DNA from 2 places in the Acidovorax sp. ST3 genome. Region 2 is predicted to be linked to the other one. Evidence: riboswitches for the same ligand, from Rfam matches in the RefSeq annotation. Region 2 holds a riboswitch; the other holds the start of a gene.

Region 1 (3,360 bases), on a different contig from region 2:
TGCGCAGCTCGGACATGTCGGTCAGCGTCTGCACGCGCTCTGAAAACAGCACCTGCAGGGTGCCGCGCGTGCGGTCCAGGGCCACATAGCCCATGGCACCGATGACGACCAGAAGGATCAGGGAAAAGACGGTTCCGAAGTAGAGACGCGTGCGGATGGAGAAGCGGCCGAGAGCATTCATGGCTCTTCCTTACATTTTTTAACAGATAGTCCAGCATAGCAAATTTGGTGCCACGCACACACCCTACCTTCTGGGCCGGGAGTGGGCGCGACTATATGCCGGGCAGGGCCGCCTGCCGCACAGGGTAAGCACGGCCCCCATAAGCTCTTTCAGGGAAACCTCGGGGCCAGTAGCTGTGCTTATTGCCCCGTCGTTACACCGGCTTGAGCGGGATGTACAACTCGCCACCACCCTGCTGGAACTCGGCCGCCTTGGCCTGCATGCCCTGGGCCAGGGCTTCGGCCTCGGCCACGCCCTTTTGCGCGGCAAAGTCGCGCACTTCCTGGGTGATCTTCATCGAGCAGAACTTGGGCCCACACATCGAGCAGAAATGCGCCACCTTGGCCGAGTCCTTGGGCAGGGTCTCGTCGTGGTATTCCTTGGCCGTCTCCGGGTCCAGGCCCAGGTTGAACTGGTCCTGCCAGCGGAAGTCGAAGCGCGCCTGGCTGAGCGCATCGTCGCGCGAGCGGGCGCCGGGGTGGCCCTTGGCCACGTCGGCCGCGTGGGCGGCAATCTTGTAGGCAATGATCCCTTGCTTCACGTCGTCACGGTCGGGCAAGCCCAGGTGCTCCTTGGGCGTCACGTAGCACAGCATGGCCGTGCCCATCCAGCCGATCATGGCCGCGCCAATCGCGCTGGCGATGTGGTCATAGCCCGGCGCGATGTCGATGGTCAGCGGGCCCAGGGTGTAGAACGGCGCCTCGTGGCAGGTCTTGAGCTGCTCGGTCATGTTGGCCTGGATCATGTGCATGGGCACGTGGCCGGGGCCTTCGATCATGGTCTGCACGTCGTGCTTCCAGGCCACCTGGGTCAGCTCGCCCAGGGTGCGCAGCTCGGCAAACTGCGCTTCGTCATTCGCGTCCGATGCGCAGCCAGGGCGCAGGCCATCACCCAGGCTGAACGACACGTCGTACGCCTTCATGATGTCGCAGATGTCCTCGAAGTGCTCGTACAGGAAGCTCTCGCGGTGGTGGGCCATGCACCACTTGGCCATGATGGAGCCGCCGCGCGAGACGATGCCCGTGCGGCGCTGCGCCGTGAGGTGGATGTAGGCCAGACGCACGCCCGCGTGGATGGTGAAGTAGTCCACGCCCTGCTCAGCCTGCTCGATCAGCGTGTCGCGGAAGATGGCCCAGGTCAGGTCGTCGGCCACGCCGCCCACCTTTTCCAGCGCCTGGTAGATGGGCACCGTGCCAATCGGCACGGGCGAATTGCGCACGATCCAGTCGCGCGTGGTGTGAATGTTCTTGCCGGTGGACAGGTCCATCACGTTGTCGGCGCCCCAGCGGATGGCCCACACAAGCTTTTCCACTTCTTCTTCAATGCTGGACGTGACGGCCGAGTTGCCAATGTTGGCGTTGATCTTGACCAGGAAGTTGCGGCCAATCGCCATCGGCTCCACCTCGGGGTGGTTGATGTTGGCGGGGATGATGGCGCGGCCCCGGGCCACTTCGTCGCGCACGAATTCGGGCGTGATGATGCGCGGAATGCTGGCGCCCATGGGGTTGCCCATCAGACGCTTCTCACGGCCTGCATCAGCCATGTACTGCTCCATCCACTCGCGCTTGCCGTTTTCGCGAATGGCCACGTATTCCATCTCGGGCGTGATGATGCCCTTCTTGGCGTAGTGCATCTGGGTGACGTTGGCGCCTGCCTTGGCACGCAGGGGCTTGCGCTGCAGGGCGGCGGCTTCGGCACGCAGCTGGGCCAGGCGGGTCGCGTCTTCGCTCTTTTGCCCGTCGTCCAGCGCCACGGGCGCGCGGCCTTCGTAGTGCGCCACATCGCCACGGCCGGTGATCCAGCCGCCACGCACGCTGGCCAGGCCTTGGCGCACATCGATCACGGCGTTCGGGTCGGTGTAGGGGCCCGAGGTGTCGTACACGCTGACCAGCTCGCCGTTGGTGAGCGCGATGTCACGCACGGGCACGCGCAGGTCGGCGTGCAACTGGCCGGGGATATAGGCCTTGCGCGATGCGGGGAAGGGTTCGCGGGTGCGGGCGAGCAGCTCGGCAAACTTTTCAGCGCTGGCCAGTGGGGTGTGAGGGTCGGGGGCGTTCATGGGCAGGTCTCCTGGTTCCGGTGGCGGTGGGTCTGCTCCGGAATGGACCTGTGCGCCCCTCGGGCGGCTGCGCATGGCAGCCCCTGAGGCAAGGCGTGCCCACAGGGACTGCGGGCACGGGGACAAGGAGGTCGGCTCTTCTTCCGCCGGTATGAACCGGATCAAGTTCGTCGGGTTCGCAAGCTCGCCTGAATTCCTTCAGGACCCTTGCATCTCAGCGCATCAGCACACCCCGGAGCAGGCGCGAGTATAGGGCAGAGGAAAAACGGGCCCGCAGAGCCCGCGAATCAGCCGATACATCAGGCCAGGCGGCCGATGAGAATCACCGCAAAGAAGAACACAGCGGCAATCACCGTCCACTTGAGAATGACGAGCCCCAGGCGCTTGTAGCGCGGCTGCCCGGTGCCGGCATAAAACGCGAACGACACGGCCGCCGCCAAGAGCAGCAGCATGGCCAGCCAGCGAAAGATCAACATGGTCAGCGGGCCCTACCAGGCGCGCGCGGGCTGCGCAAAGCCGGTGGGGGCCTGGCGTTCATCCTCGAACGTGACCACCTCCCAGGCATCGCGCTGGGCCAGCAGCTCGCGCAGCAGCAGGTTGTTCATGGCATGGCCCGAGCGGAAGGCGCTGTAGTCGGCCAGCAGCGGCTTGCCAATGAGGTACAGGTCGCCCATGGCATCCAGTATCTTGTGCTTCACGAACTCGTCGTCGTAGCGCAGGCCGTCGCTGTTGAGCACCTTGTAGTCGTCCATGACGATGGCGTTGTCCAGCCCGCCGCCCAGCGCCAGGCCGTTGGAGCGCATCATTTCGACATCACGGGTGAAGCCAAAGGTGCGCGCGCGAGCAATGTCGCGGCTGTAGTTGCCTTGCCCCAGGTCAAACTCCACGCGCTGGCCGGTGGAGTCCACGGCGGGGTGGTCAAAGTCGATTTCAAAACTGAGCTTGTAGCCGTGGTACGGCGTGAGGCGCGCCCACTTGGCGTTGGCGCCTTCGCCCTCGCGCACCTCCACGGGGCGGGTGACGCGGATGAAGCGTTTGGGGGCGTTCTGCAGCTCCACCCCGGCGCTCTGCAGCAGGAACA
Region 2 (3,360 bases):
CTGCCGCGCGCCCCACTGGTGACCGAGACTTTGCAAGCGCCCACCGTGGTGGAGACCGATGCCGTTGTCATCGGCGCAGGTCCCGTGGGCCTGTTCCAGGTCTTCCAGCTGGGCCTGCAAGGCATCACCGCCCACCTGATCGACGCCCTGCCCCATGCGGGCGGCCAGTGCGTCGAGCTGTACGGCGACAAACCCATCTACGACATCCCGGGCATCCCAGTGTGCACCGGGCGTGAGCTGGCCGGCCTGCTGCTTCAGCAGATCGCGCCGTTCAAGACCCAGTGGCACCTGAACGCGCTGGTGTCCGCCCTCACCGTACAAGCGGACGGGCGCCTGCTGGTCGAAACCTCGCAAGGCGCACAACTGCTGGCCCGCAGCGTGTTCATTGCCGCAGGCGTGGGCGCCTTTGTGCCGCGCACCCTCAAGGTGGACGGCATCGAGCGGTTTGTCGGCACCCAGGTCCACTACCAAAGCCTGCCCGCGACGGTGGATGTGACCGGGCGCCACGTGGTCGTGCACGGCGGCGACGAGCCCGCCGTGGCCCGCGCCGTGGAACTGGCCGAACAAGGCCAGGCCGCCCGCGTGAGCCTGCTGCACCGCCGCGACGTCTTCCAGGCGCCTGAAGCCTTGCTGCAACGCCTGCAGCAATTGCGCGACGCAGGTCGCATCCATGTCGAGGCCGCGCAGATCACCGGCATCGACACTGCGGGTGACCGCCTCACTGCATTGCAAGTCGTAGATGCGGACGGCAGCACCCGCGCCCTGGCGCTGGACCTGCTGGTGGCGGTACTGGGCATTTCGCCCCGCCTCGGCCCCATCGCCGACTGGGGCATCGCCATGGACCGCAAACAATTGGTCGTGGACACCGAAGCCTTCCGCACCAGCGTGCCCGGCATCTACGCCGTTGGCGACATCAACACCTACCCCGGCAAACGCAAGCTCATCCTGTGTGGCTTCCACGAGGCCACGCTGGCCGCCTTTGGCGCGGCCGAGGCGCTCAAGGGCGACAAGGTGGCGCTGCAATACACCACCACCAGCCCGCGCCTGCACCAGTTGCTGGGCGTGGCCCCGGCCACCGCTGCCTGACTGGGCGCGCGACGGCCGCACACCACTACAATCCGCAGCGCGCTGCTTTAGCAAGCGCTACCGCTAGGGGTGTCGATGTGGGCCCGCCCGCCTCGACTGAGAGAGTCCCTTTGAACCTGATTGAGATCATCCTCGCGCAGGGAAGCAAGTCCGACACGGCACGGCTCTGAAGAAGTCAGGGCGCACCGGCGGGCCGCCCCTGCTCTGTATCTGCTTACGGAGCCATTCCATGTCCTCATCGCCCGCCACGCACGCCGCCAACGAAGCGCTGGCCCCTGTCTCATCCGACCGCCGCGTTTTCCAGTGGCATGACCACGCCTCGCTCTGGTTCAGCCTGGGTGTGGGCCTGCTGGTCATGCAGGTGGGTGCTTATCTGATGCCTGCGCTGGGTACCAAAGAGGCCCTGATCGCCATCGTGGCCGGTTCCATCGTGGGTGCGGGCCTGCTGGGCTGGGTGGCCAAGCTGGGCTGCGACAGCGGCCTGGCCAGTGCGGGGCTGATGCACGCGGTGTATGGCCGCACGTTTGCCAGCCTGCCCATCATCCTGAACATCGTGCAGCTGGTGGGCTGGGGCACGTTCGAGCTGGTGGTGATGCGCGATGCCACCGTGGCCATCGGCCAGCAGTCGGGCGCCATGGCGGGAGCCCACTGGCCCGTACTGGCCACGCTGCTGTGGGGCGGCGTGGTGATGCTGCTGATCAGCGGATCGATGGTGCAGCTGGTGCGCAAGCTGATTGCACGCATTGCGCTGCCGCTGGTGGTGTTGTCGCTGCTGTGGCTGTCGTGGCAGTTTTTGTCGCTGGCACAAACGCAAGGCTTTGAAGCGCTGTGGACGCGCAAGGGCGACGGCGGCATGGGCGTGCTGCCCGCGCTCGACCTGGTGATCGCCATGCCCATCTCGTGGCTACCACTGGTGGCGGACTATGCCCGCCATGGCAAAAACGGCGGCTCCGCATTGCGCGGCACGTGGCTGGGCTATGCGCTAGCCAACATCTGGTGCTACAGCCTGGGTGTGCTGGTGGCGCTGACCTTGCCCAGCCAGGACCTGGTGCAGGCGCTGCTGCTGGCCCAAGGCGGGCTGATTGCGCTGTCGCTGATCCTGATCGACGAGGTGGACAACGCCTATGGCGATGCGTATTCAGGCGCCGTGTCGGCCCATAGCCTGCTGCCGCGCTGGGGTGTGCGCGCCTGGGGCCTGCTGGTGGCCGCGCTGTGCACCGGGCTGGCACTGGTGCTGCCCATGCACAGCCTGGAACCGTTTCTGCTGCTGCTCAGCTCGGTGTTTGTGCCGCTGTTTGGCGTGATCCTCGGACGCCTGGCCTTTGGCACCGATGCGCCCGCCCTGCTGGCGACAGCGCGCAAGGTGAATGTGGCGCCTGTAGCCATTTGGCTGGCCGGCATCGCGGTGTACCACCTGGCGCCCAAGGTGCTGCCTGACGCGGGCTCTGCGCTGCCCGCGCTGGCGTTCAGCTTTGTGCTGGCATGGGCGACAAGGCCCAAGGCACGCTGAGTCGCCGCCAAAGCACTATCAAAAGAGGAGCACTCAGCGCATTGTTGACTAGCGCTTGCGCCTCAAAACACCTAGTAAAACGCTCTATGGCGCCTGAAACACCCGCTGTGCCACCGGCGCGTAGCCGTGGTTGAGGGGGCCGTGGCCCCGGCCGGTGGTGACATTCGCTCCGGCAGCAATAGCCCCCAGGATGTAGGCCCGTGCCTGCTCCACGGCCTGCTCCAGCGGTAGGCCCAGCGCCAAGTGGGCTGCAATCGCAGACGACAGGGTGCATCCCGTGCCATGCCCGTTGTGGGTGGCAATGCGTTGTGACTGCAACCGGTGGCCGTGTCCTGATTCGTGTTCTCCACCCTGTACGGCCAGCACATCCACCACCCAGTCGCCCGGCAAGTGCCCGCCTTTGAGCAATGCGGCGCGGGCGCCCAGCCGCAGCAGGTCTTGCGCGGCCAGCTCCAGCGCCTCCACGCCTTCGATACGGCGCCCCAGCAGCCAACCGGCCTCGTCCAGGTTGGGCGTGACCACCTCGGCCAGCGGAAACAGCTCTCGGACCAGCACGGCCACCGTCTCCTGCGCAATCAGCCGGTCGCCACTGGTGGCCACCATCACCGGGTCCAGCACCACGTGCGGCAGCTGGTAGGTCCGAATGGCGTCTGCCACCACATGCACCACGTCGGGCGAGTGCAGCATGCCGATCTTGACGGCGTCCACGCCAATGTCCTGCACCACCGCATCGATCTGGGCCTTGAGCATCTCGGGCGGAATGC

Evidence for each region. Region 2 has a riboswitch for thiamine pyrophosphate ahead of DNK89_RS03910 (cytosine permease). Riboswitches for the same ligand answer to the same signal wherever they lie in the genome.
Region 1: another riboswitch for thiamine pyrophosphate. It lies ahead of thiC (phosphomethylpyrimidine synthase ThiC); the one in region 2 lies ahead of DNK89_RS03910 (cytosine permease).

The regions. Positions count from the first base shown of each region.
Region 1 covers NZ_QKVP01000006.1:40,061-43,420, forward strand. Annotated here, with positions in the region: gene DNK89_RS18975 (methyl-accepting chemotaxis protein) at 1-181, opposite strand, end outside; gene thiC (phosphomethylpyrimidine synthase ThiC) at 375-2,279, opposite strand; TPP riboswitch at 2,401-2,524, opposite strand; gene DNK89_RS24595 (hypothetical protein) at 2,579-2,755, opposite strand; gene lpxC (UDP-3-O-acyl-N-acetylglucosamine deacetylase) at 2,768-3,360, opposite strand, start outside.
Region 2 covers NZ_QKVP01000001.1:875,801-879,160, forward strand. Annotated here, with positions in the region: gene DNK89_RS03905 (NAD(P)/FAD-dependent oxidoreductase) at 46-1,086, shown strand; TPP riboswitch at 1,142-1,246, shown strand; gene DNK89_RS03910 (cytosine permease) at 1,316-2,596, shown strand; gene thiD (bifunctional hydroxymethylpyrimidine kinase/phosphomethylpyrimidine kinase) at 2,681-3,360, opposite strand, start outside.